One region of the Streptomyces thermocarboxydus genome, then DNA from elsewhere that is predicted to be linked to it. Evidence: riboswitches for the same ligand, from Rfam matches in the RefSeq annotation. Region 1 holds a riboswitch; each other region holds the start of a gene.
The links. Region 1 has a riboswitch for cobalamin ahead of AY578_RS30050 (hypothetical protein). Riboswitches for the same ligand answer to the same signal wherever they lie in the genome.
Positions count from the first base shown of each region.

Region 1 (9,500 bases):
GCGCTGGACGGCTACTTCGCCATGGCGCGCGGTACCCAGGAGGTGGCACCGCTGGAGATGACCAAGTGGTTCGACACCAACTACCACTACCTCGTCCCGGAACTGGGCCCCGACTCCGCGTTCACCGCCGACTCCGCCAAGCAGGTCGGTGAGCTGAAGGAGGCCCTCGCGCTCGGCCTGACCGCCCGGCCCGTCCTCGTCGGTCCCGTCACCTACCTTCTGCTCGCCAAACCCGCCCCGGGCATGCCGGCGGACTTCGAGCCGCTCACCCTGCTGGACCGGCTGCTGCCCGTGTACGCCGAGGTCCTGGCCGACCTGCGGGCGGCGGGCGCGGAGTGGGTCCAGCTGGACGAGCCCGCCCTCGTCCAGGACCGCACCCCGGCCGAGCTGAACGCCGCCGAGCGCGCCTACCGTGACCTCGGCGGTCTAGCCGACCGGCCGAAGCTCCTGGTCGCCTCGTACTTCGACCGGCTCGGCGAGGCGCTGCCGATGCTGGCCAAGGCCCCGGTCGACGGTCTCGCCCTGGACTTCACCGGGGCGGCGGCCGCCAACCTGGATGCGCTGGCCTCCGCCGGCGGGCTGCCCGGCAAGCGGCTGGTCGCCGGTGTGGTCAACGGCCGCAACGTCTGGGTCAACGACCTCGCCGCCTCCCTGTCCACGCTCGGCACGCTGCTGGGCCTGGCCGACCGCGTCGACGTGTCCGCCTCCTGCTCCCTGTTGCACGTCCCCCTGGACACCGCCGCCGAACGGGACATCGAACCGCAGATCCTGCGCTGGCTCGCCTTCGCCAGGCAGAAGAGCGCCGAGGTCGTCACCCTCGCCAGGGGTCTCGCCCGGGGCACCGACGCCATCGCCGCCGACCTGGCGGCGAACCGTGCGGACCTCGCCTCCCGTGCCGACTCCCCCGTCACCCACGATCCGGCCGTCCGCGCCCGCGCCTCCGCGGTCGCCGAGACCGACGGGCGCCGTTCCCCGTCCTACGCGGAGCGCGCCGCCGCCCAGCGCGCCCACCTCGGGCTGCCGCTGCTGCCGACCACGACCATCGGCTCCTTCCCGCAGACCGGCGACCTGCGCGCCGCCCGCGCCGACCTGCGCGCCGGGCGGATCGACACAGCCGACTACGAGGAGCGGATCAAGGCGGAGATCCAGGAGGTCATCTCCTTCCAGGAGAAGACCGGCATCGACGTCCTCGTACACGGCGAACCCGAACGCAACGACATGGTCCAGTACTTCGCCGAGCGACTCACCGGCTACCTGGCCACGCAGCACGGCTGGGTCCAGTCCTACGGCACCCGCTATGTCCGCCCGCCGATCCTGGCCGGCGACATCTCCCGCCCCGAGCCGATGACGGTGCGCTGGACGTCCTACGCCCAGTCGCTCACCGAGAAGCCGGTCAAGGGCATGCTCACCGGGCCGGTCACCATGCTCGCCTGGTCCTTCGTCCGCGACGACCAGCCACTCGCCGACACCGCCCATCAGGTCGCCCTCGCCCTGCGCGACGAGGTGCACGACCTGGAGGCCGCGGGCACGTCCGTCATCCAGGTGGACGAACCCGCCCTGCGTGAGACGCTGCCGCTACGCAGCGCCGACCGGGCCGGATACCTGGACTGGGCCACCGAAGCCTTCCGGCTCACCACGTCCGGCGTCCGCCCGGACACCCAGATCCACACCCACATGTGCTACGCCGAGTTCGGCGACATCGTCCAGGCCATCGACGACCTCGACGCCGACGTCATCAGCCTGGAGGCGGCCCGCTCCCGTATGCAGGTCGCCCACGAACTCGCCGCCCACGGCTACCCGCGCGAGGCCGGACCCGGCGTCTGGGACATCCACTCCCCGCGCGTCCCGAGCACCGACGAGGCCGCGGAACTCCTGCGCACCGGCCTCAAGGCCATCCCCGCCGAACGGCTCTGGGTCAACCCCGACTGCGGTTTGAAGACCCGCGCCTGGCCCGAGACCCGGGCCTCACTCGAACACCTGGTGACCGCCGCCCGCACCATCCGTGACGAGCTGTCCCGCTCCTGACCCCCGGCTCACCGGGCCGGACGCACGGCTTCCGGCCCGGTGAGCGGCACAGCCCGAAACGGATACACCTCATCGCAGGGCTGGGCGACGTACACCGCCGGCCAGCCCGCAGTCACCGCACTTCGAGCCGTTCGGCGCGCGGTAGTAGAGGCAGCAGCTTCGGCGGCGGAACGTGAGGTCGGGGCCGGTGAGCACGCCGGTGCCCGCCAGGCGTCCGGTGTCCAACAGCTCGGTCGTGAGGTCGGTGAGCGGCCCGCGTACGGCGGGACGGAGCGCGAGCAGGGCGTGGGCCGCCCCGGCGAGCGCCGACGCCGAGTTGCCGTCCAGCAGACGCGGGGCGACCTTGACGCGCAGTCCGTCGGCCAGTGCCGACAGGTGACGGGTCACCTGCTGGTACAGGGCGCGGGCGGTACCGTCGTCGAGCCGGTCAGCGTGCCAGCCGGCCGGGCGGGGCACCCGGAGGGCCGGCCCGTCGTCGGCCCGCTCCAGTCCTTCCAGGTCGGGGACGATTCCGTGCAGGACGACGCAAGCCAGGGCCGGTGACCAGAGACGGGCGGCGTGACCGAGGTGGGCGATGGAGACGCCGACGCGCGGCTCCACAGTGTGGTGGCGGCGTGCGACGGCTTCGGCAAGATCGGTGAAACCCGACGCGTAGGAACGGGCGACCGGATGCCAGCAGTCGTCCCGTCCGCCGATGTGCAGGGCGAAGAAGCCGCCGAGGCCCGCCACGTCGTGGAGGGCGGCGGCAACGGACGCGGCCGAGGCACGGGCGTCGTGCACGGTTCTGTCCTCCTTCCGGCTCTCCGTCCACACGGTCAGGAGGCCGAACGCCGTCGCGGCGGCGTGATGGCGTACAGGTCGAGGATGTCCGGCCGTGGTGCGACGCCCGGTCCGCCGGCGCGTGCCCAGGCGGCGATGTCCTCGGTCGCGTCCGGGTCGTTGACCAGTCCGAGCCAGACGGGCCGGGCGCCGGCGGCCCGGCCTTCCGCGGAGGGCTGGACGACGATGACGTTGGCGTGTTCGCAAACGTCGAGGCAGTCGGAGACGCGTACCGGTGCCGCGGCACGCAGGCGTTCGGTCTGGGCCGCGTGGTCGACACCGGTCACCTTCCGGGTGCCGCAGCAGCAGTCGCGGCACACGACGATGCGGCACGGCACGGGGCCGGTGACCGTCGCGGGCCTCTCGTCGTCAGTCGTTGGTCCGGTCGGCGTTACGGGCATGCGGTGCCGTCCCTCTCTCCGGGGAGATCCGCCCCGGGGTCTGTCGAGGAGGCGACCGCGTGAGTCTCCTGGCTCTCGGGTCAATGCTCGTCCCGGCCTTCCCACCCGCTACCGGGCAGTGGCCTGTCGGGACTTGCTCTCCGATCACAGTGGCGGGACCGCGCCGGATTCACACCGGCTTCCTCGTCCGCCGTCGCCCTGTCGCTGCTCATCCTCCCATCCCGGTACACCGTCCGGCCCGCTCCGAGTCGGCCGTCAGTCCGTCTCCTGAGCGTGCGGGGCCGTCGCGGGCGGATGGGTCGGACGGTCCCGCCCTCCGTCACGGCCGGACACCACCACGACGAGGAGCCCGACGACGACGGCCCCGACGGCGACCCGTCCCGCCGCCCGTAGCCACCAACCCGGCCGGCCCACGCCCCCGCCGGCCGGCCCCAGCCGTTCCGCCCGCCGGGCCGGTCTCAGCAGACGGATCAACAGCAGGGCCGCGACCGGCAGTTGCAGCAGCCACAGCATGGTGCGCGGCCATTCCCCGTACCAGACGTTGGTCCCGTACAACAGGGTGTGCCACACGCTCAGCACGTACACGACGATCACGAACCGGTGCAGCCGGCGCCAGGTGTTCGCTCCGATACGGTGCCGGACGTAGAACAGCAGCCCCAGCGGAATCGCCAGGTACAGGGCGCCCTGGCCGATCGGGATGGCGACCTGGCCGGTTCCGGAGTCGTACCAGCCCGGCACGAAGGTGTCCGCGAAGGCCACCCACAACCGCTCGGCCCAGTCCACCTTCGTCTCGTAGCGGACGAGTTCCGCCGCGAACATCAGCGCGTGCGCGAACATCAGGGCCATGGTCGTCAGGCTGGTGGTGCGGTGCCAGCGCTCCAGCACCTGCCGGGAGACCGGCAGCCGGGCGGGGCGTGGCCCCGACAGCACCAGGCCGAGCATGACCGTGCCCCACGCCCACAGCAGGGCCGACCAGCCGAACGCCTGGCTGAGCAGGTACATCCAGTAGGTGCCGGGATCGTCCATGAACGGCATGACCGCGACGGTGTCCGAAGCACCCGAATCCATGCGCGCCCACAGGAACGCGAACACGAGCGCCGTGACCACCACCGCCGCGGTGGCGTCGGGCAGGGCGGCCCGCAGATCGCCGCGCAGCGCGACGCGGTCACCGGGAGGCCGTTTCCCTCCGGGCAACGGGGTCATCGCCCCGTCTTCGTCCGGCCTCACGTCTGACGTCATCAGGGGCCTCCCGGGCACGGGCCACCGCAGCAGCGGTGCGCATGTGGCGTGAGGCAACAAGTCTGGCTGATGAGGGAGTGATCTCCGAAGGCGTTATCCGGCCAGAGCCGCCACGAGAACCGCGCGTGGAGGCACACCTTGTTCTGCGTCACCTCCACATTCAGGACAACCCGCCGAGGCTCCACTGTCGCAGGAAGCACGAGCGCCTCTACGCTGATCCTCGCAGTCGGTTCGCGCCTCCCGTCCACCCGGACGCCCGGTGGCGCGACGCAAGAGGGAACCCGGTGTGAGTCCGGGACTGTCCCGCAGCGGTGAGTGGGAACGAAAGCCGTCGGTGTCACTGGGCCCGCGTCAGGGCCGGGGAAGAGACGGCCGGTAGGTGTCCGCCCTTTCGGCAGACGTGCCCGCGAGTCCGAAGACCTGCCACTGCGCCCGCGTCCCGCGGGCTGTGCACGTGACCTCGTGGACTGGGTTGGCGGTATGGGCGGTCGTACGTCGTGCGTGTGGCCGCGCCTCCTTCCCTGTCGGTGTTCAACGCCCGGTACGGAGGAGGACGGTGTGCGGGACCCAGCCTGTTCGCGTCGGCCGTACCGACCCCGGGCCGGTGTGTCGTCCGGCAGACCGGAGCCGACGAGGCCCGGACCCGTCGCGGGCTTCCTCCGGGAACGGGACTCATCCGGAGGCGCGGTGTCCGGTGTCTGCCACGGCACTCTGGGCGAGCTGTACCAAGGCCCGTTGCGACCGGACACCGATCCCGAGATCGCGGTGGTGTCCTTCCCCGTGGACCGCCACTCATGGGTGTACTTCACACCGAGGACGACGGCCGGCCCGCCACGTCCGCCGGCACTGGGTGAGAAGTCGGCGACAGCGGCCCGGCTCTTCCTGGACCACTACGGTTTCGCCCTGCCCCCTGGCGACTGGCGCACCCACTCCGAACTTCCGGTGGGCGTGGGGATGGCCAGTTCCACGGCGGACATCGTGGCGACGCTGCGCTGTCTGTTCCGTGTCTTCTCCCTGCCGTACGACACGGACGTGGTCCTCGGCGTCCTGACGGACATCGAGCGCGCCGACAGCGTCTTCCTCGACGAGTTCGCCCTGTACCTCAGCGGCCGGCACCGGGTGGTGCGGCGGCTGGGCCAGGACATCGGCTTCCACACCGCCTACGTCACGGAACCCGGCACGGTGGACACCGCCGCCGTCACTCCCCTGCTGCTGGACCACTACCGGCGCCGCGGCGAGGAGTACCACCGGTGTCTGACCGATCTGCTGAAGGGCTTCGACTCGGGTGACCCGGCCGCCGTCGCCCGGGCCGCGACGACCAGCGCCGCGTTGTCCCAGGAGGTGCTGCCCAAGGCGACCTTCAGCAGCCTGCAGGCTCATCGTGAGCGGTTCGGCGCCGACGGCGTCTTCGTAGCCCACACCGGCTGCCTGGCCGGCTATCTCTTCGCCTCACACCCACGGGCCGAGGTCAAGTCCGAACTCTCCTCGTTCTTCCACTCGCTCGGCCACCAGTGCACCTTCACCCAAGGAGGCTACGGGTGATCCACCCCCACATCGCCGACGCCCTGAAAGTCCCGGACCTCGTCCGGCTCACCGACGGCCTGGTCCTGCTGCGGTTCGAGTCGATGAAGATCTACTCGGCCCTGGCCGCTGTCCGTCATCTGCTGGAGCGGGGCACGGTCCGTCCGGGCCAGACCCTGATCGACAGCTCCAGCGGCATCTACGCCTACGCCCTCGCGCTGGCCTGCCACCGGTACGGCATGCGGTGCCACATCGTCGCGTCCACCACCGTGGACGCCACCACCCTCGCCCAACTGGAAATCCTCGGCGCCGCGGTGGAGCAGGTCAGACCGTCGCGGAACCTCAAGCTCGACCAGGAACTGAGGGTGCGACGGGTGCGCGAGATCCTCGCCGAGGATCCCGGCCACCACTGGATGCGCCAGTACCACGACGACGTCCACTACCTTGGCTACCAGGAGGTCGCCGACCGGATCGCGGCGGAGTTCCCGGCCGCACGGCTGACCGTCGTCGGCGGGGTGGGTTCCGGAGCCTCGACCGGCGGCATCGTGGAACGCCTGCGCGTTGCGGACCCCTCGGTGCGTCTGGTCGGCGTCCAGCCCTTCGGCAGCGTCACCTTCGGCAGCCAGGACCATCACGATCCCGAGGCGATCATCGCCGGCATCGGTTCGTCGATCGTCTTCGACAACGTCCGCCACCATCTCTACGACACCGTGCACTGGCTGGACTTCACCCACGCCATGTCCGGTGCCGTCGCCCTGCTGCGCGAGCATGCGGTGTTCGCCGGGCTGTCCACCGGTGCCGGCTATCTGACGGCGACGTACGAGGCCCGCCGTCACCCCGACCGACTGCACCTGGTGGTAGGGGCCGACACCGGACACCGCTACGTGGAGCGCGTGTTCGCCCGGCACGCCGAGGCCCTGGACCCGGCCGCGCTGAAACCCCTCGAGGTCCGCACTCCGGAGGAGATGACCATGCCGTGGTCGAGGATGACGTGGCAGCGCACTTCCTGCCCGGCCCACTGGAAGGAGCGGGCGGCATGACCGTGGCCTGCCTGGAGTCACTGACCTTCGGCCTCGGCCATCTGGTCCGCGCCGCCGATCGGCTCGGCGAGCGCCTGCTGCTGCTGACCCGGGCCCCCGCCTACTACGCCTACGAATTGGACCGGCTGCCCGCCGGCACCCTCGACGTCGTCGTGACCGACACCTTCGACGTGGAGCGGACCGCCGATCTGCTCCGGCGCACCCCGGGACTGCGCGGCCTGATCAGTTCCACCGACATCTGGACCCTGGCCGGCGCTGCCCTCGCCGAACGCCTCGGCCTGCCCGGTCTCGATCCAGCCGTCCTGCGGCTGACCCGGGACAAGGCCGCCGTACGCAACAGGCTGCACAACGCGGGCCTCACCCGCGGAAGGGCCGTCGAAAACGCCGGCCCGGACCGTGAGGCACGTGGGCTGCTGCTCAAGGAGGCGGGACTGCCGCTCGTGCTCAAGGACACGGCGGGCACCGGGAGCCAGAACGTGTGGCTGGTCCGGGACGAGGGCGAACTCGACGCGGCGCTCGCCGAGGCGTCCGGTCGGGACCTGAAAGGACGGTTGTTCGCTGAGCCCTATTTCAGCGGCCCGGTGTACAGCGCCGAGACGCTCACTTGGGACGGCCGCACCCGGCTGCTGGGCGTCTCCAGCCGGCTCATGTCACCGGAGCCGCGCTTCCGGGAGGAGATCACCGCCTTCCCCGTCGCCTTCCCCGACCTGCAGCGGACATCGCTGGAGCGCTGGCTCGACCGGGTGCTCGCCGCCATCGGATACACCGACCGGTTCGCCCACGTGGAGTTCGTGCTGACCACCGACGGCCCGGAGGTGGTGGAGGTCAACCCCCGGATCGGGGGCGCCCTGGTCGGGGAGGGTATGTGCCGGGCGCTCGGCGTCAACGTGTACGAGGCGATGATCGAGGCCACGCTCGGCCGTCGCCCCCAGCTCATGGACTCGGACCTGCCCGGTGGTCCGGCCGTCGCCTTCGTACTCGGCTATCCTGCCGCACCCGGCGTGTTCACCGGCGTGGCCGGGCTCGACCGGCTCACCGACATGCCGGGAAAGCCCGCCTGGTACCCGGTCAAGCGGACCGGCGATCTCATCGAGCACCTGGGCGACAGCCGCGGTTACGCGGGCATCGTGTACGCCGAGGCGGAGACCGCCGAACTCGCCACCCACCGTGCGGTGGCCGCCGCGGGCGCCCTGCGGGTCCTCACCGACCCGGCCGGCCGGGAGGCGCCCGGTGGGTGAGCGCACCACCCGAGGGCCGGGTCTGCGGGTCTCGCTGTTCCCGCTCACCGGTCCGCTGCGGTTCCTCCTGCTCAGCTCGTTCCTCATTCCGCTCGGCAGCTTCATGGTCCTGCCGTTCATGTCGGTGTTCCTGCACGAACGGCTCGGGATGGGGCTCGGCACGGTCGGGGTCGTCCTGGCCGTGGCATCGCTCGTGCAGTTCTCCGGCGGCATCGTCGGAGGAGCCCTCGCGGACCGGATCGGGCTGCGCCGCACGATGCTGTGGGCACTGGTCGTGCGCACCGCCGGTTTCGCCGGGCTCCTGCTGGCCCTGCGCTGGCCGCCTCTCGCGGTCTGGGCGCTGGTCCTGACGTGCTGCGGTGCCGCGCTCTACCTGCCCGCGAACAAGGCGTATCTGGTGCACGGCGTCGACGACGAGCGCCGCCCGGCGTTCCTGTCGGCGGGCAACGCGGCACTCAACGCGGGCATGGCCGTAGGCCCGTTGATCGCCGGGCCGTTCGTCCTGTCGTCGCCCGGCTGGCTGTTCGCGGCCGTCACGGCGCTGTTCCTTGCGGTCACGGTGGGACACGCACGGCTACCGGGGACCACCGCGGAACACCCCACCGGATCACCGGAAACTGCCCCGTCGGGACTCCTGACCGGCGTGGCACTCCTGCCGTTCGCCGCCAACGCGCTGGCCTTCTACCTCTACTTCCACTTCCAGCACTTCCTTGCGGTGTACGCCGTCGCGCGCGCCTCCAGCGCGTTCTACAGCGTGGTGCTGCTGCTCTGCTTCACGCTGGTCATCGTCGTACAGCCACTCGCGTCCGGCATGATCCGGCGCATGCCGTACGCCCTCGCCCTCGCGGTCGGCTTCACGGGCCTGGCGGCGGGCCTGGCCGTGCTGGCGGCCGGAACCCGGGCTGCACTGCTGGCCGGCGGCGCCCTGATCACCCTGGGCGACATCGTGCTGTTCCTGAAGAACGACCTGGAGGCGCTGCGCCGCAGCCCGCGCTCCGACGCCGTGGTCTTCGGCCAGCAGCGGCTGGCCGCGGGCCTGGGCGCCTGCGCGAGCGGCGTGCTCGGCGGACAGTTGTACGGCCTCGGCGAACGGGCCGGATACACCGGCTGGTTCTGGCTGCTGGCAGCCGCCCAGTGTCTGCTGCTCCCCCCGCTTCTCCTCACGCTGCGCCGTCGCACGGCGCGGCGCCCTGTCCCCGACGGCGACCATGAAGGAG
Region 1 is NZ_CP058273.1:6,572,348-6,581,847, reverse strand. It holds gene metE (5-methyltetrahydropteroyltriglutamate--homocysteine S-methyltransferase) at 1-2,025, shown strand, start outside; gene AY578_RS30055 ((2Fe-2S)-binding protein) at 2,095-2,805, opposite strand; gene AY578_RS30050 (hypothetical protein) at 2,841-3,245, opposite strand; cobalamin riboswitch at 3,307-3,430, opposite strand; gene AY578_RS30045 (ferric reductase-like transmembrane domain-containing protein) at 3,501-4,448, opposite strand; cobalamin riboswitch at 4,698-4,922, shown strand; gene AY578_RS30040 (GHMP family kinase ATP-binding protein) at 5,220-6,026, shown strand; gene AY578_RS30035 (cysteine synthase family protein) at 6,023-7,045, shown strand; gene AY578_RS30030 (ATP-grasp domain-containing protein) at 7,042-8,283, shown strand; gene AY578_RS30025 (MFS transporter) at 8,276-9,500, shown strand, end outside.

Region 2 (9,745 bases), 5.1 Mb from region 1:
GGCCCGGGCCGCCAGCAGGTCCGTGTCGGCGGTCGACAACAACAACACAGTGCTCATGCGGGCGCTCCCGGTGGAATGAAGGGCAGTCCTCGTGGCGCGCCGGACTCGATGAGCCGCCACAGCGCGTCCGTGTCCGCGTGCTGTTCGATCAGGTCGCCGAGCCGGTCGAGCTGCTCCTCGCGCAGCGCGGCGAAGGAGGTGCCGGGGGCCGGCACGAAACGGCGTCCCGCGCGCTCGGCGACCGCGCGCAGGAACGCCCGCCGGAACCCGTCCGACTCCAGTGCCCCGTGCCAGTGCGTGCCCCAGGCGCCGCCGACCCGGCAGCCGTCCAGGAAGCTCTCACCGCCGAGGACTTCGGCGACCCCGTGGTGGATCTCGTAGCCCTCGACGCGCTCCCCGAGGGCCTCGCCGACCGGGCGGGCCAGGGTCTTCTCGCGGGCGAACCGCACCCGGACGGGCAGCACGCCCAGCCCGTCCACATGGCCCGCGCGGCTCTCCACGTCGTCCTCGATGTGCTCGCCGAGCAGCTGGAAGCCGCCGCAGATGCCCAGAATCGGCCGGCCCTCGGCGGCCCGCCGCACCAGCGCGTCCGCGAGACCCCGCTCGTGAAGCCAGCGCAGCGCCTTCACGGTGCCGCGGGTGCCGGGCACCACCACCAGGTCGGCGTCGGCGAGTTCGTCGGGCCGGTCCACGAACCGCACCACGACGCCCGGTTCGGCGGCCAGCGCGTCCACGTCGGTGAAGTTGGACATCAGCGGCACCGCGCACACCGCGACCCGCAGCACCTCCTCGCCGGCCGGCGCGGCCACCTCGGACTCCCGCACGGCGCCGCGCAGGGAGACGCGCAGCCCGTCCTCCTCGTCGATGCCGAGCCCGTGCCGGAACGGCAGCACGCCGTAGGTGCGCCGCCCGGTGAGGCCGTGCAGCATCTCCAGGCCCGGCTCCAGCAGGGAGACGTCCCCGCGGAACTTGTTCACCAGGAACCCGGCGACCAGCTTCTGGTCCTCGGGGGAGAGCAGGGCGACCGTGCCGAAGAAGGAGGCGAACACGCCGCCCCGGTCGATGTCCCCGACCACCAGCACGGGCAGCCGGGCGCCCCGCGCGGTCCCCATGTTCACGATGTCGGTGCGGCGCAGGTTGATCTCGGCGGGGCTTCCCGCGCCCTCGCAGATCACCGCGTCGTACTCGGCGCGCAGTCGCTCCAGGCAGTCCAGGACCGTGCCGAGGAGCTTCTCCTGGCGGCCGCCGTGGTAGCCGCGGGCGCTCATCTCGCCGACCGGGCGGCCCATCAGCACCACCTGGCTGGACCGGTCGCCGCCCGGCTTCAGCAGCACCGGGTTCATCAGCGCCGTCGGCTCCACCCGGCACGCCTGCGCCTGCATCGCCTGGGCGCGGCCGATCTCGGCGCCCTCGCGGGTGACGAACGAGTTCAGCGACATGTTCTGCGCCTTGAACGGCGCGACCTTCACCCCCTGGCGCACCAGCCACCGGCAGATCCCGGCGGTGACCACGCTCTTGCCGGCGTCCGAGGTGGTCCCGGCGACCAGCAGTCCGCCACCGCTCACCGGTCACGTCCCTTCAGCACGCGCCGCGCGGCCACCCCGGCCGCGAGCGCCAGCCAGCCGACGCGCCGCGACAGGCGCACCGCCCGGTCGATGTCGGTGACGGCGACGGGGCGTCCGCCGCCGTTGAGGACGGGCCGGTGCTCGACCCGCCCGCCGTAGGAGAGGGTTCCGCCGAGCCGGACGCCGAGCGCGCCCGCGAAGGACGCCTCCACGGGACCGGCGTTGGGGCTGGGGTGCTTCGCCGCGTCCGCGCGCCAGGCCCGTACCGCCCCACGCGGGTCGGGACCGGTGAGCGCGGCGAGGACGGCCGTCAGGCGCGCGCCCGGCCAGCCGGCGACGTCGTCGAGCCGGGCGGACGCCCAGCCGTAGCGGAGGTACCGGGGCGACCTGTGACCCACCATCGCGTCCAGGGTGTTGACGGCCCGGAACCCCACCAGACCCGGCACCCCGGCGACGGCGCCCCACACCAGGGCGCCCACCACGGCGTCGGAGGTGTTCTCGGCGACGGACTCCACCACGGCGCGGGCGATCCCGTCGGCGTCCAGCGCCTGCGGGTCACGGCCGCACAGGTGCGGCAGCCGCGCGCGGGCGGCCTCGACGTCCCCGGCCTGGAGCGCCTGCCCGACGGCACGGGCCTCCCGGGCCAGCGAGGTGCCGCCGACGACGGCCCAGGTGGCGACGCCGGTCAGGGCGACGGAGGCGGCGGGGGAACGGCGTACGGCGCCGACGGCCAGGCCGGCGAGCGTGACGGCGCCGCCGACGCACACGGCGGTGTGCACGGCCCCGCGGCCACGGTCGTCCCGCCACAGCCCCCGCTCCACGGCAGCCGCGGCCCGCCCGAAGGCGGCGACCGGATGACCGCGGCGGGGATCGCCGAGCAGCAGGTCGCCGAGGAGGCCGGCGGCGGCGCCGTACGCGAACACGCGATCGGCACCCATGGGTTCAGCCGGTGACGGATCCGGAGATCACGGCCCCGAAGGGGGGTGGGGTGTCGCTGGTCGACCTCGGCAGGCTGCCGCGCATGGCGATATGTCCTCACTCAGGGTGTCCGCGCCCTGGTTCGACGAGACCGGCGGCGAGAGTTCCTGGCTCCCGGGGTTCGCACCCCGGTGACAGTGGCGGGACCGCGCCGGATTCGCACCGGCTTCCTCTTCTGCCGCCGTATTGGCGGAGGCAGTCCACCATGCCCCCGGAAGGGCCGTCAACTTGCCTTTGACCTGCGGGGCTGAAGTGTGCCGAGGCCCACAGAGGGGCTCACGTGGGTGAACGCGGCCGGCGGCCCGTGGACGCGCGCACGTCCGGCACGGGCGGAGACACGGCGACGGGCGGGACGGGAGCCGCCGCTCCCGTCCCGCCCGCTCACGCGTGCGGCCCGGTGGTTCAGGCCATGATCAGGTAGATGCCGTAGCCGACCGCCGCCGCGCAGGCGGCGAAGCAGGCGTAGGCGCCGGTGACCGCGAGGGCCGCGGACCGGCCCTCGGCGGACGCCCGCTCGCGGCGGGACAGACCCGAGATGCCCAGGGTGAACAGGGCCACCAGGGCCACGGTGACCACGAGGCTGACGCCGAACACGGAGCCGAGGGCCGCCCAGTCGATCTTCATGCTGCTACTTCCTTCGTGCCGGACGCGGTCAGACGGTCGAGGCGGCCGACGGGGCCTGCGGGTCGGCGGTGGCCGGGGCCGGTGCCGGGATGGTGGCCGAGAGGTCCTCGGAGGGGCCTGCCGGGGGCGGGGTCACGGCGGCGATCGCCTGGGTGACGACACCGGCGGGCTCCTCGGAGACGGTCTCCGGGGTGTCGTGGTCGTTGACGTTGGTGTGGTCGACGACCTCGCGCCGGGAGATCTTCCAGATGGCCGCGCTGGAGGCGACCAGGAAGACGGCCACGACGGCGGTGCCCCAGCTGCCGAAGCCGCACACCCACTCGGCGATCGCCGCGACCAGCGCGGCGGCCGGCAGGGTCAGGCCCCAGGCGACGAACATCCGGGTGGCCGTGGACCAGCGGACCACACCGCCCTTGCGGCCGAGTCCCGCGCCCATGACGGAACCGGACACGGAGTGCGTCGTGGAGAGGGAGAAGCCCAGGTGCGAGGAGGCCAGGATGACCGTCGCGGCGCTGGTCTGGGCGGCGAAGCCCTGCTGCGGCTGGAGGTCGGTCAGGCCCTTGCCCATGGTGCGGATGATGCGCCAGCCGCCCAGGTAGGTGCCGAGGGCGATGGCGAGACCCGCGGAGAGGATGACCCACACCGGCGGGTCGGAGTCGGGGGCGACGGCGCCGCCGGCGACCAGGGCGAGGGTGATGATGCCCATCGTCTTCTGGGCGTCGTTGGTGCCGTGGGCCAGGGAGACCAGGCCGGCCGAGGCGATCTGCCCGGCGCGGTAGCCCTTCTCGGAGGCCTTGGTGTCGGCGCCGCGGCCCATGCGGTACGTGAGCCGGGTCGCCAGCATCGCGGCGATGCCCGCCACCAGCGGGGCGGCGATCGCGGGGAGCAGGACCTTGGTGACCAGCACGTCGCCGTGGACCGCGCCGAAGCCGGCGGAGGCGACCGTGGCGCCGATCAGACCGCCCATGAGGGCGTGCGACGAGCTGGACGGAAGACCGACCAGCCAGGTGAGGAGGTTCCAGAGGATCGCGCCGACCAACGCGGCGAAGATGACCTCGGGACGGATGCCGGCCTCGTCGACGAGGCCCTTGGAGATCGTGTTGGCGACCTCCACCGAAAGAAATGCGCCGACAAGGTTCAGCGCGGCGGACATGGCCACCGCGACCTTGGGCTTGAGCGCACCGGTCGAAATGGTCGTTGCCATCGCGTTCGCGGTGTCGTGGAAACCGTTCGTGAAATCGAACGCGAGTGCGGTTACCACCACAATCGCGAGGATCAGCGAGAAGCTTTCCATTTACCCAGGCAATCGTTCGAGGTCATTGGCTGGTCGAACGTAGGCAACCAGGGTGAACGGAAGATGAACTGGAACGGGCATCAGGGTGACCGTAAGAGGGGGTGCGCGCTCCGCCGTCCGGCCCAGGAGGCCAGGGCTCCTGGCAGGATCTCCACATGGCCGAACAGCACGGGAGCGGACAGGAAGCGGAGGGCGCTGGGCGTGGCGTCCCGGGCACGCGCGGTGAGGGCTTCGAAGGGCTCGGCGAAGGGGTGACGGAGGCCTGGGCGGAGCTGGTCGCGACGGCCCGCCGGACCGTCGCCGACGGCCTCGTCGTCGGAACTTCGGGCAACGTCTCCGTACGGGTCGGGAACACCGTCCTCGTGACCCCTTCGGGCGTCCCGTACGACCGGCTCACCCCGGCCGACGTGACGGGGGTGGACCTCACGGGCCGGCAGGTGCTCGGCACGCTGGTCCCGACCAGCGAACTGCCCCTCCACCTGGCCGTCCACCGCACGACGAAAGCCCGCGCCGTCGTCCACACGCACGCCGTGCACGCCACCGCCGTCTCCACGCTCGTCGACGAGCTCCCGGCGATCCACTACATGACCGCCGCCCTCGGCGGCCCCGTCCGCGTGGCCCGCTACGCCACCTACGGCACCCCGGAACTGGCCGAGAACACCCTGCGCGCCCTCGACGGCCGCACCGGCTGCCTGATGCGCAACCACGGCACCCTCACGTACGGCGCCGGACTCGCCCAGGCGTACGACCGCACGGCCCAGCTGGAATGGATGTGCCGCGTCTGGCTCACGGCCTCCTCGGTCCCGGGCCTGACCCCGACCCTGCTCAGCCCCGAACAGCTGGCGGAGGCGGGGGAGCGGTTGCGGGGGTACGGACAGCGGGGTTGAGGGGATGCCTGGCGGCCGGCTCGCAGGGGAACGGCCCTGAGCGCCTGGGGGTGTCCGGACGGTTGCCCGCCGGCCCGGGGAGTGCCGAGCCGTCGGCTCACCCGGGCGGGTCCGGTAGGCGCGGGACCCCTTCGCGAGCCGAACCGACCGGCGGACGCCCCAGGGCGCCTGCGTGCGTGCGAGTTTCGCGTGTCGCTTCGGACGTCCGGGTCGCGTCCGACGGGTGGCCTGCCGTACCGGCCGGCGGCAGGTGAGCGGCCGGCTCTCCGGCGGGCGAGGGCCGTCCGGCCCACGGGTGTCAGGTCCGCCCCGCCGGGAACCCCGCCGGGGACCGGGTGACGCACCCGGCCGGCCGCTCACGTGGACGGAGGCCGGCCGCACCCGGGCGGGCCCGGGCCCCGCGCCCACTGGCCGGGTCCGCGTCCGGAGCCGACACTGGGAGGCGTGCGCACTGTGACTGCGACGGCAGCAGCCGTTACCGCCGTGATAGGGGCCGGCGCCGCCGCGGTGGCCGCCGGCCGGTTCGCCAGCGACGCCGCCCTGAGGATTCCCTCGGGCCAGCCCCTGCCCACCGAGCCCGGACTCACCGTCCACGCCACCGCCGCGGGCCAGGTCACCCTCACCCGTGACCTCGCCGCCCTGCGTCCCGGCCGCTACGGCCTCCTCGGCGAGCGCTTCCACGCGGTCGTGGGACCCGTCCTGGCCGGTACGGCCCACTCCGCCGACACCGTCGTACGCCGGCTCGAACGCGTCACCTACGGGACGCCCGAACCCGGCGACCGCGCCCGCTTCACCCCGAACGTCCACGTCGGCGACCCGGCCACCGCGCTCGGCGTCGACCACACCGTCCTCGACGTGCCGGGCGAACTCGGGCCGCTGCCCGTCTGGTTCGTGCCCGGCGCCCGGGACACCTGGGTGATCGCCGTGCACGGCCTCGGCACCACCCGCGAGCACGTCCTCAACGTCCTCGGCGCCCTGCACCGCAACCAGTTCCCCGTGCTCGTCCCCGCCTACCGGGGCGACCCGGAGGCGCCCCGCTCCCCGGACGGGCTCAACCACCTCGGCGAGACCGAGTGGCGCGACCTCGACGCCGTCCTGAGGCACGCGGTCGACTCCGGCGCCCGCAAGGTGGTGCTCTACGGCTTCTCCACCGGCGCGACCATGGCGCTGCGCGCCGCCGCCCGCTCGGAACTGCGTGAACGCGTCGCCGGGCTGCTCCTGGACTCCCCGGTGCTCGACTGGGAGTCCACCCTGCGCGCCCTCGCCGGCGCCCGCCGCACCCCCGGCGTGCTCCTGCCGCTCGCCGTCCGCGCCGCCCAGGGCCGTACCGGCCTGTACGGTGACCACCGGCCCGGCGCGGTGCGCATGGACGGCATCGCGGTCCCCACGCAGATCTTCCACGGCCCCGACGACACGGTGGCGCCCTGGCGGTTCTCCCGTCACCTCGCCGCCGCCCACCCCAACACGGTCACCCTGCAGACCGTCAGGGGCGCCCCGCACGCCGCGATGTGGAACGCCGACCCGGCCACGTACGAGGAGTCGCTGCGGAGGTTCCTCGTCCCGCTGATGTGAGCCGGCGCGGCGCGCTTCGGCCACCCCGGCGGGCCCTTCCGAGGGGCGCCGCGGCGGCCGGTGCGGAGGATTCCGTTTAGGGCCGGACCATTGGCTTGATCAGGTCCCTCCGGCACCGTCCGGGCCGGTACGGCGACGGCCGTCGAGGCGTCCCGTGGCATTCCGTTTGGGTTTTCGGACCGTCAACCGGAAGACTGCACCCGTGACGTCCCGTATCCCGCGCGACTCCAGGCTTCGACTCGTCCGCCCGCGACCCCTGGCCGCCGCCCCCGCAGCGATCGAGCAGCGGCGTGTGCGCCGCCCCGCGCCACGCCCTCCGGAGGGCACGCCCGCACCGGCCGAGCTGGCCGGAATGGCACGCTCCGTCCTGGCCGCGGCCAGGACGGAGCGTGCCATTCCGCTGGCCGACCGTGCCCTCGGCCCGGCGGCGACAGCGCCACCGCCGACGGCAAAGCACCCTGTCCGGCGCGACCGCCCGCCGGGCCGCCGAGGCGCCTCGGCTGACCGTGGATCAGGTCCGTGCCGACTGGGACACCGCCGGCCTGGCGGCTCATCGAGGTGCACGGCGACAGCGCCCGCCCCGGCTGCGCTGCGCGCCTGGGACCGCGACGACAGCGCCGTGCTGCGCGCCTGGGTCGCCCTCTGCGACGCATGGTCGCTCGCCTGCCCCGACCGAGGACCACGAGCCCGCCGCCGTCGCCGAGGTCGTGACCGGCCATGCCGCAGGCTGTCCTTCCTCCAGCTGTCCGCCGGGCGGTGCCCGTGCCCCAGCTGCTCGACCTGCTGAGCAGCGGGTCACCGAACTGCGCACGGAGCGCTGCGAGGTGGACTACGGGCCGCGCCCCGGCCGCCGACGCCGCGTCGCCCCGGAGCCGCGCCCGCGCCTTTCCGCGGACGCTCCGCTGCAGCCGCTCCTCGACTGGGCGCTGCGCGCCCTCGCCTCCGTCGGCGCGCTCACCTACGGCGACGGGCTGTGCTCTTCCGATCTGCTCGGCAGCTGGGCGGTGTGGGTCAAGCTCGAGCAGATCTGCGTCGCCGCGCAGAGCCCGGCGGGCAACATCGAGCAGGGCGCGGAGGACATGCTGCGCGGGTGCGCGCGGCTCCGTCCGGCCGCGGCCCGCGCCGAGTACCGCGCCTGGCTCGCCGCCCGGCCCGTCGGCAGCGCCGTCACCGAGCTGATCGCCGCCGCGCGCGGGGAGGACGCGCTGCTGAGGGGGCTCGCCTTCGAGGCGCTGCGGGTGGTCGGCGCCCCCGCCGAGCCGGAGGTGCGCGCCGCCCTCGACGAGCCCGCGCTGCGGCCGTACGCCCTGCTGTGGCTCGCCGAGCACGACGGGGTGGACCCCGAGGACGCGCACGAGGTGCTGACGCGGGAGGAGGCGACGTGGCTGTGGGTCGACACGGCTGCGGCGGTCGCGGACCACGGTGAGGCGCCGCTGCTGCTGCGTCACCTGGAGACGGCTGTGCAGCCGACGGTGCCGGCGCTGCTGGCCGAGATCCGCGCGGTGGGCCACCCCCGCACGGTCCAGGTCCTGGTCGCCCTGGCAGCAGCCCACCCGGACCCGGCCTTCGCGAAGGCGGTCCGAAGGGCGGCGTTCCAGGTGCACAAGGGCGGCTAGCCGCGGCGCGTGCTGTGCGGGGGCCCACGCGGTGCCGCACCACGGTTACGGTGCCGCGCCGCGGGGGGTGCCGTTGCGCCCACCCTCCCCCACTCCCGGCTTCGCTCGAGCGGGAGGGTCCGCTGACCCGCCGCCGTCGCGGGCAGTCGTGCCGCAGGGCGGCACGGGTGGGCGCAGCGGCACCCCCGCGCCGCGGCAGGTGCAGGCACGCCCCGCACGGCCGGGCCACACCGGGACGGTGCTCCCGCCGCCGGTGTGCACCGGGGCACGGGGCACCGTGAAAATCAGCCCCCCGCCCCCGGCGCATACGTGCCGAAGCTCCACACGTTGCCCTCCAAGTCCCGCACCAGATAGTCACGCGACCCGTACGCCTGGTCCGCCGGAGGCATCAGCACCTCCACCCCCTGCTCCACCGCCCGCCGATGATGCGCGTCCACGTCGTCCACCACGACGTACACCCCCGCAGGGCCGGCACCCGCCATCGCCCTGTCGAAGACACCCCCACGCCCCTTGGACCCCAGCATCACCACCCCGTTCCCCTGGGCCAGCTCCGCGTGCTCCACCGTGCCGTCCTCCCGCTCGTAGACCGACACCTCCGTGAAGCCCAGCCCCTCCGTCAGCTGACGGATCGCCGCCTTCGCGTCCGCGTACAGCAGCGTCGGGACGACGCTCGCACCCGCCATGGCGATCACTTCCTCGTGTCCAAAGCGCACCGATATGTCTCGTCACGGCTCAGTGTGACACCCGCCACCGACAACGAACCGACGACAACAGGGCGCCCTCCGCGCGCGGAAAACCGCTTGCCCCGCCCCGTTAGAATGGCCCGCATGGCCATTCTCCTCGCGCATTAGACGGCGGGAACGCCCTCAGCCGCCCACCGCCAACCACACCTGCCCTGGAGTCTGTCCGTGATCTCCGCCTCCGGCATCGAGCTGCGCGCCGGTGCCCGCATCCTCATCGAAAGCGCCACCTTCCGCGTCGCCAAGGGCGACCGCATCGGCCTGGTCGGCCGCAACGGCGCGGGGAAGACCACCCTCACCAAGGTCCTCGCCGGCCAGGGCATGCCCGCCGCCGGCACGGTCACCCGCTCCGGCGAGGTCGGCTACCTGCCCCAGGACCCCCGCACCGGCGACCTCGACGTCCTCGCCCGCGACCGCATCCTCTCCGCCCGCGGCCTCGACGTACTGATCCGCAAGATGCGCGAGAACG
Region 2 is NZ_CP058273.1:1,511,495-1,521,239, reverse strand. It holds gene cobN (cobaltochelatase subunit CobN) at 1-57, opposite strand, end outside; gene AY578_RS07160 (cobyric acid synthase) at 54-1,565, opposite strand; gene AY578_RS07155 (cobalamin biosynthesis protein) at 1,562-2,503, opposite strand; cobalamin riboswitch at 2,623-2,763, opposite strand; gene AY578_RS07150 (hypothetical protein) at 2,946-3,167, opposite strand; gene AY578_RS07145 (inorganic phosphate transporter) at 3,196-4,461, opposite strand; gene AY578_RS07140 (class II aldolase/adducin family protein) at 4,617-5,348, shown strand; gene AY578_RS07135 (alpha/beta hydrolase) at 5,793-6,920, shown strand; partial or broken gene AY578_RS07130 (hypothetical protein) at 7,273-8,536, shown strand; gene AY578_RS07125 (VOC family protein) at 8,821-9,219, opposite strand; gene AY578_RS07120 (ABC-F family ATP-binding cassette domain-containing protein) at 9,445-9,745, shown strand, end outside.
Region 2: it holds a riboswitch for cobalamin, as region 1 does, so the genes downstream of both, AY578_RS07155 (cobalamin biosynthesis protein) here and AY578_RS30050 (hypothetical protein) in region 1, are expected to answer to the same signal.

Region 3 (9,745 bases), 1.8 Mb from region 1:
GGCCAGGCGAGCTCGACGCCGTAGTGGTCGGGGTGCAGCACGCCCCGCGCGGTGCGGGTCTTCTCCCAGGCGGGCAGCGGGCCGTGCCGCTCGGCCAGTCCCGCGGACGTCTCGTACGCGGCGAGCATGATCCGCTCGGCGATCCGGGTGGACAGCGCCTTCGCCTCGGGGGAGTCGAACGGCATCCGCATCCGGAAGAAGACGTCCTGCAGCCCCATCACGCCCAGACCCACCGGGCGCCAGCGGCTGTTGGACCGGGACGCCTCCCCGGTCGGGTAGAAGTTGATGTCGACCACCCGGTCCAGGAACGTCACGGCGGTGCGGACCGCCGCGTCCAGGCGCTCCCAGTCCATGCCGTCCTCGCCGGCGAATGCCGCGAGGTTGACCGAGCCGAGGTTGCAGACCGCCGTCTCCCCGTCGTCGGTGACCTCCAGGATCTCCGTGCACAGGTTGGAGGAGTGGACGACGTGGCCCGGCTCGGCGGTCTGGTTGGCGGTGCGGTTGGCGGTGTCCTTGAAGGTCATCCAGCCGTTGCCGGTCTGTGCGAGGGTGCGCATCATCCGGCCGTACAGCTCGCGCGCCGGGAGCGTCCTGCGGGCCAGGCCCTTGGCCTCGGCGGCCCGGTAGGCCGCGTCGAACTCCTCGCCCCACAGGTCGACCAGCTCGGGCACGTCCACCGGGGAGAACAGCGACCACGGCGCGTCGTCGGCGACCCGGCGCATGAACTCGTCCGGCACCCAGTGCGCCAGATTCAGGTTGTGCGTACGGCGGGCGTCCTCGCCGGTGTTGTCGCGCAGTTCGAGGAACTCCTCGATGTCCGCGTGCCAGGTCTCCAGGTAGACCGCGGCGGCGCCCTTGCGGCGGCCGCCCTGGTTCACGGCGGCGACCGAGGCGTCCAGCGTCTTCAGGAACGGGACGATGCCGCCTGAGTGCCCGTTGGTGCCGCGGATCAGCGAACCCCGGGCGCGGACGCGGGAGAAGGACAGGCCGATGCCGCCGGCGTGCTTCGAGAGGCGGGCGACCTGGTGGTAGCGCTCGTAGAGGGAGTCCAGCTCGTCCCGGGGGGAGTCCAGGAGGTAGCAGGACGACATCTGCGGGTGGCGGGTGCCGGAGTTGAACAGCGTGGGGGAGGAGGGCAGGTAGTCGAGCCGGCTCATCAGCCCGTACAGCGCGGCGACCTCCTCCAGCGCCCGCTCGCTGTCGTCCTCGGCGAGCCCGCACGCGACCCGGAGCAGGAAGTGCTGGGGCGTCTCGACGACCTTGCGGGTGACCGGGTGGCGCAGCAGATAGCGGCTGTGCAGGGTGCGCAGCCCGAAGTAGCCGAACCGGTCGTCGGCGTCCGTGTCGATCAGCGCGTCCAGGCGGGCCGCGTGCAGCCGGACGAACGCGGCGGTGCGGTCGCCGATCAGGCCCTCCCGGTGCCCGGCGGCCACCGAGCCGGTGAACGAGGTGACGCCCTGCGAGGCGGCCTCGGCGCGGATGCCGATCGTCAGCAGCCGGGCGGCGAGCCGGGAGTAGGCGGGGTCCTCGGAGATCAGCCCGGCCGCCGCCTCGGCGGCCAGTTCCCGCAGCTCCGCCTCGTCGGCGGCGGCGGACCGGCCGCGCAGCGCGGCGGCCGCCACCCGGCCGGGGTCGGCGTCGGGCAGGTCGGCGGTCAGCTGGGTCAGGGTCCGCAGCAGCGCGGCCCCGGGGCCGTCGCTCTCCTCGGTCACGCGGGTCGCTGAAGCCGGATCGGCTGGCGCGATGGTCACGTGGGGCTCTCCCTCGCTCGGCACGGGGGCCTCGAAGAGCGCAGGGGGCAGCACACGAACGCACGCGGCGTCGCGTCCACCGGCCCATTCCGCGAGGCCCGGACGTCAGGGCACCCGGACCGGAAGGGCCGGGCGCACTGTCGGCAGGTCCTCGGACTGACTCCCGTGCGCGCCCGTGGGCAGGCATGGGTACACCGTTGCGGGACAGTTCCGGATTCGCACCGGATTCCCCTGCGACGACAGCGAGCATGAGCATACATCTTGTGCCGGGTGCCGCTGACGGACCCATATGTTGTGTCGCGCAGGGGTTACAGTGGTGTCGCGCGGAGAGGCAGGAGTGGGCTGTCAGAGCGTCAGCTCGTAGACCAGCAGCAGGATGTCGTCCACCTCCGGCAGCGGGTTCCAGTCCCGCGCCGGGTTGCGCGTGAAGCCCAGCCGCTCGTACACCCGGTGCGCGGCGTGCATGCTGCGCTGCGTGGACAGCACCATCCGCGTACGGCCGAGCCCCCTCGCGCGGTCGACGCAGGCGCGCACCAAAGCCTCGCCGGCGCCCCGGCCGCGGGCGTCGGCGGAGACTGCCAGCATGCGTATCTCCGCCTCGCCGGGCCCGGCGAGGTCCGCCATGGGGCCGGGGCCCGGCACGAAGGTCACCCCGCCCAGCAGCGTGCCGTCCCCCACGGCGACCAGCACCTCGGCCGCCGCCGCCCGCTTCGCCACGTCCCGCAGCTCGCCCAGGTAGCCGTCCGACTCCCCGAAGTCCAGCAGGCCGTCACCGAGATAGGCCTGCGCCGTGATCTCACCCAGTTCCGCGTGTTCGCCGGCGGTCACCGGCCGGATGACGATGTCCATGCGGGGGAGTCTGCCGCACGGGCACGACAACGGGCCGCCGGTTTTCCACCGACGGCCCGCTGCCGTGTGTATGTATGACCGCGTCAGTGCGCGCTGCCCGCCGTGGCCGGCGGGAGCTCGACCTCCACGCCCGGGTCGCCGACGTCCGCCGTGTAGTCCTCCGGCTTGGTCTCGTCGACGCCCTCCGGCGCCTTGACCGCCCGCAGGACGAAGGTCAGGACGACCGCGACCAGCACGTTGATCACGAAGGCGGTGAGACCGATGTAACCGATCTCCCCGATGCCCGGGATCTCCTTGGACGAGCCGCCGAAGTGCTTCTGCGTAGGCGACGCCACCCCGTACGCGGCGACCGTGCCGTAGATCATGCCGACCGCCCAGCCGCCGATCAGCGCCCAGCGGTGGAACCAGCGGGTGAACAGGCCGCCCACCAGCGCCGGGAAGGTCTGCAGGATCCAGATGCCGCCCAGCAGCTGGAAGTTGATCGCGACGGTCTTGTCCATGGTCAGGACGAAGATCAGCGCGCCCACCTTCACCAGCAGGGACACGATCTTGGAGACGGCGGTCTCCTGCCTGGGCGTCGCGTCCGGCTTGATGAAGTCCTTGTAGATGTTGCGGGTGAAGAGGTTCGCCGCCGCGATCGACATGATCGCCGCCGGCACCAGCGCGCCGATGCCGATCGCCGCGAAGGCCACACCGGCGAACCAGTCCGGGAACATGTTCTCGAACAGTTGCGGGATGGCAAGCTGGCCGTTCTGCACCTTCACCCCGGCCGCGATCGCCATGAACCCGAGCAGCGCCAGCAGGCCCAGCATCAGCGAGTACAGCGGCAGGATCGTGGTGTTCCGGCGGATCACCTCACGGCTGCGCGAGGACAGCGTCGCGGTGATCGAGTGCGGGTACATGAACAGCGCGAGCGCCGAGCCCAGCGCCAGCGTGGCGTACGTCCACTGGCCCGCCTCCCCCGGCACCACGGCGCCGCGCGGTGCGCCCGTGGCCGGGTTGGTCTGGCTGTACGCCTCCTGCGCGGAGGCGAAGATCTCGTCGAAACCGCCCAGCTTGATCGGGATGTAGATGATCGCCACCGCGATCACGAGGTAGATCAGCGTGTCCTTGACGAACGCGATCAGCGCGGGCGCCCGCAGCCCCGACGAGTAGGTGTACGCGGCCAGCACACCGAAGGCGAGCAGCAGCGGCAGGTCCTTGACGAACCAGTTGGTGTTCTCGCCGCCGCCGACGCCCATCACGTCCAGCACCGCCTGGATGCCGACCAGTTGCAGCGCGATGTACGGCATCGTCGCCAGGATGCCGGTGACCGCGACGGCCAGCGACAGCCCCTTCGAGCCGAACCGCCCGCGCACGAAGTCGGAGGTCGTCACATAGCCGTGCTTGTGCGACACCGACCACAGCCGGGGCAGGAAGGTGAAGATCAGCGGATACACGAGGATCGTGTACGGCACCGCGAAGAAGCCGGCCGCGCCCGCCGCGTAGATCGCCGCCGGGACGGCCACGAAGGTGTACGCGGTGTACAGATCGCCGCCCAGCAGGAACCAGGTGACCCAGGTGCCGAACGAGCGCCCGCCCAGGCCCCATTCGTCGAGGGTGTGCTCGTTCGCGGCCTTGCGCCAGCGTGCGGCCAGGAAGCCCATCGCGGTGACGAGCACGAAGAAGAAGATGAAGACGGCGAGTGCCACGCCGTTCACGCCGTCGTTCACTGCTCCGCACCACCCTTCGCGGCAGAGCGGGCGCGCTGGTCACGCTGCCAGAGCTTGTACGCGGTCATCGTCAGCGTGGTCGAGATCAGCACCCACAGCATCTGGTACCAGTAGAAGAACGGGATGCCGATGAACGTCGGGTCGGTCTTGGCGTAGGACCCGACCCACAGCATGGCGACGAATGGTGCGAGCAGACAGACGCCGATGACGACGCGCACAGGCGTCACCACCGGCCCTGGAGTTGTTTGCGGGGTTTGCGACATCAGACGGCTCCCGTCCCCTCACTGATCGCCGACGTTGGCTCGCGGCAATGTAGGTGAGGGCGCGGGGCGGCCGTAACCCCCCGTAGGAGGGGCGGTATGCAGCAGCAGCGCAACCGCAAGGCAACAGCAACGAAAATCCTGTCAACCACCCGGTCTGTCGGGTTTTGCGGTCACGCGGACGGCTGCCTGGCTCAGTCCTGGGGGCGCTTGAGGCGCGCGACGAACTTGTACCGGTCGCCCCGGTACACCGACCGCACCCACTCCACCGGCTGACCGTCCCGGTCGAGCGAGTGCCGGGACAGCATCAGCATCGGCAGGCCCACGTCGGTGCCCAGCAGGCCCGCCTCGCGCGGCGTGGCCAGGGACGTCTCGATGGTCTCCTCGGCCTCCGCGAGACGGACGTCGTACACCTCGGCCAGGGCCGTGTAGAGGGAGGTGTACTTGGTCAGGCTGCGGCGCAGCGCCGGGAAGCGCTTGGCACTGAGGTGGGTGGTCTCGATGGCCATGGGCTCGCCGTTGGCCATGCGCAGCCGCTCGATGCGCAGCACCCTGCCGCCGGCGGTGATGTCGAGCAGGCCCGCGAGCCGGTCGTCGGCCGTGATGTACCCGAGGTCGAGAAGCTGCGAGGTCGGCTCCAGACCCTGGGCGCGCATGTCCTCCGTGTACGAGGTGAGCTGGAGCGCCTGGGACACCTTGGGCTTGGCGACGAAGGTGCCCTTGCCCTGGATCCGCTCCAGCCGGCCCTCGACCACCAGTTCCTGGAGCGCCTGGCGCACGGTGGTGCGCGAGGTGTCGAACTCGGCGGCCAGCGTGCGCTCGGGCGGGACCGGCGTGCCGGGGGGCGCGGTCTCGGTCATGTCGAGCAGGTGTTTCTTCAGCCGGTAGTACTTGGGCACGCGCGCCGTACGGACCGCGGTCCCACCCTCGTTCTCCGTACTGCTGACGTCGGTGCTCATGCTCTGCCTTCCCGGCTCCGGCTGCCGAAGCGGCCGACAGACCGTCGGCCACGGCTGACATCGTGGCACGGCTCCGGGCGGGGGCGGGCCCCTCGCACGCTCCGTGATCCCTTTTGTATACCCCTGTGACCAGCGATGGTCCAGACCACGGGCGGTGGTCAGAGGCCCTGCCACTCCGGCTTGTTGACGTAGGCGTGGCGGAAGTAGTCGGCGAGCTTCAGCTTGGAGGCGGCGGCCTCGTCGACCACGACGGTGGCGTGGGGGTGCAGCTGGAGCGCGGACGCCGGGCATACCGCGGCGACCGGGCCCTCGACGGTGGCGGCGACCGCGTCCGCCTTGCCCTCGCCGGTGGCCAGCAGCACCAGGTGCCGGGCCTCCAGAATGGTGCCGATGCCCTGGGTGATGACGTGGTGCGGCACCTGGGCGATGTCGCCGTCGAAGAAGCGGGCGTTGTCCACCCGGGTCTGCTCGGTCAGCGTCTTGATGCGGGTGCGCGAGGCGAGCGAGGAGCACGGCTCGTTGAAGCCGATGTGACCGTCGGTGCCGATGCCGAGCAGCTGGAGGTCCACGCCGCCGGCCTCGGCCAGCTCACGGTCGTAGCGCTCGCACGCGGCCTGCACGTCCTCGGCCGTGCCGTCGGGTCCCAGGAAGGCGTCCATCGGGATGCCGAGCGGCTCCAGCACCTCGCGCCGCAGCACCGAGCGGTAGGACTCGGGGTGGTCCGCGGGCAGTCCCACGTACTCGTCGAGCTGGGCCACCCGCGCGCGGGAGGTGTCCACGGCGCCGGCGCGGACCTTCGCCGCCAGCGCCTCGTAGACGGGCAGCGGCGTGGAGCCGGTCGCCACGCCGAGCAGGGCGTCGGGCTTGCGCCGCAGCAGCCGCGCCATGGCCTCGGCGACGAGCTCGCCTCCCGCCTTGGCGTCCGCAACGATGACAACTTCCACGGTGGGCCTGCCGATCTTCCGGTGGACTCGACTGGGACGGGCCCCGGGAGGTGCCGGGACCATGTGGTTTAGACCAATCTCAATCTAGCAGAGGGGCGCCCGCCCGCCGAGGTGAAACCGGCACCCGGGCCGAAACCGCTCCCCGCGCGCGGGTGCCCCGAAAACGTGGCCTCCGACCCGCCCCGAGGGGACCCCGGTCGGGTTAGGCTGCGTGGTGGACCCGTCTGCGTCCGTAAAAGGCGCGGGGGGCGCGGAAGAACGCCGTACGACGCATTTACAGGCGCAGTGGTCTAGTCCACAATGCGTAGCAGGACACACAGACCTGCCTTCCCCGCACAGGAAGGCGGACCGAGGATCCGAGGCTCTCTGCCCTGACTGCCCCGGCTCCTCATCCTTCGGCCGACCGGGACCGCACACCCCACCGGCCGATATTGCTCCGGGCTGCGGTGCCGGGAGGGTTGAGGGTCCCTCCCAGGCGCCGCGGCCCGCGGGTGTTTCCGGGGGTCACAAGCGCACGGGTACGCTCGCTGACGTGCCCTCCATGAACGAACTCGTACGCCAGCACACCGCCCTCGACGACACCGACCTCGAGTGGCTCCATCTGCTGGTCTCGGAGTGGCAGCTGCTCTCCGACCTCTCCTTCGCCGACCTGGTCCTGTGGGTCCCCACCCGCGACGGCACGCGGTACGTCTCCGTCGCCCAGATGCGGCCCAACACCGGCCCGACCTCCTACCAGGACGACATGGTCGGCCATCTGGTCCCGCGCGGCCGCCGGCCCATGCTGGACGCGGCCCTGGACGAGGGCCGGATCGTGCGCGAGGGCGACCCGGAGTGGCGCGAGGAGGTCCCGGTCCGCGTCGAGTCCATCCCGGTGCGGCGCGAGGGGCGGGTCCTCGGCGTCATCGCGCGCAACACCAACCTGCTCACCGTGCGCACGCCCAGCCGGCTGGAGCTCACGTATCTGCAGAGCGCCTCGGACCTGGCCCAGATGATCGCGGCCGGCGCCTTCCCGTACGCGAACCAGCAGCTGGAGATGGACGCCTCGCCGCGCGTCGGCGACGGCCTGATCCGGCTCGACGCCGACGGCGTCGTCCAGTACGCCTCGCCCAACGCCCTGTCCGCCTACCACCGCCTCGGTCTCGCCGCGGATCTGGTGGGCCATCACCTCGGGCGGACCACCGCCGAACTGGCCCCCTCGCGCGGGCCGGTGGACGAGGCGCTGTCGAAGGTGGCGAGCGGCTGGGCGCCCCGCGAGTTCGAGATCGAGTCCGACGACGGAGTCATCCAGTTCCGTGCGATCCCGCTGAAGCCGAAGGGCACCCGCATCGGCTCCCTGGTGCTGCTCCGGGACGTGACCGAACTGCGCCGCCGTGAACGGGAGTTGATTACCAAGGACGCCACCATCCGGGAGATCCACCACCGGGTGAAGAACAACCTCCAGACCGTGGCCGCGCTGCTGCGGCTCCAGGCCCGCCGGATCGGCTCGGAGCGCGGGCGGGCGGCGCTGGAGGAGGCCGTGCGGCGGGTCGGGTCCATCGCCATCGTCCATGAGACGCTGTCCCAGAACCTGGACGAGCGCGTGGAGTTCGACGAGATCGCCGACCGGGTGCTCGCCATGGTCGCCGAGATCTCCCCGGGCAAGGTGACCGGCCGGCGCTCTGGCCGCTTCGGGATACTCGACGCCGAGGTGGCCACGCCGCTGTCGATGGTGCTGACCGAGGTGCTGCAGAACGCCCTGGAGCACGGCTTCCGCGAGGGCGAGACCGGCACGGTCGAGGTGTCCGCGGTGCGCGGCGGCACCTCACGGGAGGCGCGCCTGCTGGTCACCGTGCAGGACGACGGGGTGGGGCTGCCCGAGGGGTTCGACCCGCACACCGCGGGCAACCTGGGCCTGCAGATCGTACGGACGCTGGTGGAGGGGGAGTTGGGCGGCACCTTCGACATGGTGCCGGCGCCGGAGCGGGGGACCCGGGTGATCCTCGACATCCCGGTGCAGGCGGACTCCTGACCGCCGGGGCCCGCACACGCGTGAGGCGCGACCACGGGCCCCCGGACAGCAAAAGACCCCGGACCACGGTCCGGGGCTGATGCTCGTTCCTCGCTTCCCCTGCCCGATCGGGACGGACACCGGGGGAACTTCGCGCTGCGGCTCGGGGCGGGAGATGCGTGTGCGCCGTCCACGGAATCATCCGGACGAGCGCACACGCGCCGCCAAGCTCAGGCTGTTTGCTGGGGCGGGGTCGTCAGGCGGAGGCCTGACGCGCCCGGTTGCGGGCAGCGCGGCGCTTCATCGCGCGACGCTCGTCCTCGCTGAGACCACCCCAGACGCCGGAGTCCTGACCGGACTCGAGCGCCCACTGCAGGCACTGCTCGATCACCGGGCAGCGGCGGCAGACGGCCTTGGCTTCCTCGATCTGCAGCAGCGCGGGACCGGTGTTGCCGATGGGGAAGAAGAGCTCGGGGTCTTCCTCGCGGCAAACGGCGTTGTGACGCCAGTCCATGGCTGCTACCTCTCCTTGGTATTACTGCAGTTTGCTTGTGAATGTGAACGCTTTCACGAATCCCCCAACAAGGGAAGGGCCGACCGCCAGGTTCCCTGGCGTGGTCCTTGGGTTTGAAGAGGGGTTCCGGTGATCTGTGGAGGCCGGTGTTGCGGGCCGTCCCGATCGCCAAGAAGAGACTCGCAAACCTCGGCGGCGGATACAACCCCTTCCGGAAAGTTTTTTTTGATTCTTCGGTGTCGACTAGGTCACAGCCGTACTTCCATGGGGTGGACCCTGGCCTAAACGTTCGACTGAAAGGACTTTGGCCCTTTCTGCTCACACAATCACACGCAGTGCACGGCGAACGCCTGTGAACGTCACGCTGGTGCGCAGCCCCAGGTGGTCACCGTCCATCTGAAGGGGCAGCGGCACCTTCGAATGCAAGGTGAAGCGTGTCAGATCGTGCCGCGTCACGGCGTGCTTGCCACGGGGGCCGCGCTCCGGGGACGAAGTGAGCAACTGCGTGCCATACCGGGCAACCGCGGGGGTGGACATCCGGGTGAGACCGAAGAGATCGAGTCCCGTGTCGAAGGACGCCTGGGGCGCGGCGTAGATCGGACGGTTGCCGAGGAACGTCCACGGCGAGGTGTTCGAGACTATGGACAGCACCAGGTCCTCGACCGGCTCCTCGCCCTCGAGCTCCAGGGTGATCATCCCGTTGCGCCGGTGCGGGTCGCCCAGCAGCTGGCGCACCACCTGGCGCATGTACAGCGCGTGGGTCGACTTC
Region 3 is NZ_CP058273.1:4,796,293-4,806,037, forward strand. It holds gene AY578_RS22245 (ribonucleoside-diphosphate reductase subunit alpha) at 1-1,751, opposite strand, end outside; cobalamin riboswitch at 1,877-2,007, opposite strand; gene AY578_RS22250 (GNAT family N-acetyltransferase) at 2,097-2,600, opposite strand; gene mctP (monocarboxylate uptake permease MctP) at 2,684-4,312, opposite strand; gene AY578_RS22260 (DUF3311 domain-containing protein) at 4,309-4,575, opposite strand; gene AY578_RS22265 (GntR family transcriptional regulator) at 4,767-5,531, opposite strand; gene nagB (glucosamine-6-phosphate deaminase) at 5,690-6,475, opposite strand; gene AY578_RS22275 (sensor histidine kinase) at 7,017-8,483, shown strand; gene AY578_RS22280 (WhiB family transcriptional regulator) at 8,719-8,976, opposite strand; gene AY578_RS22285 (diacylglycerol/lipid kinase family protein) at 9,295-9,745, opposite strand, start outside.
Region 3: it holds a riboswitch for cobalamin, as region 1 does, so the genes downstream of both, AY578_RS22245 (ribonucleoside-diphosphate reductase subunit alpha) here and AY578_RS30050 (hypothetical protein) in region 1, are expected to answer to the same signal.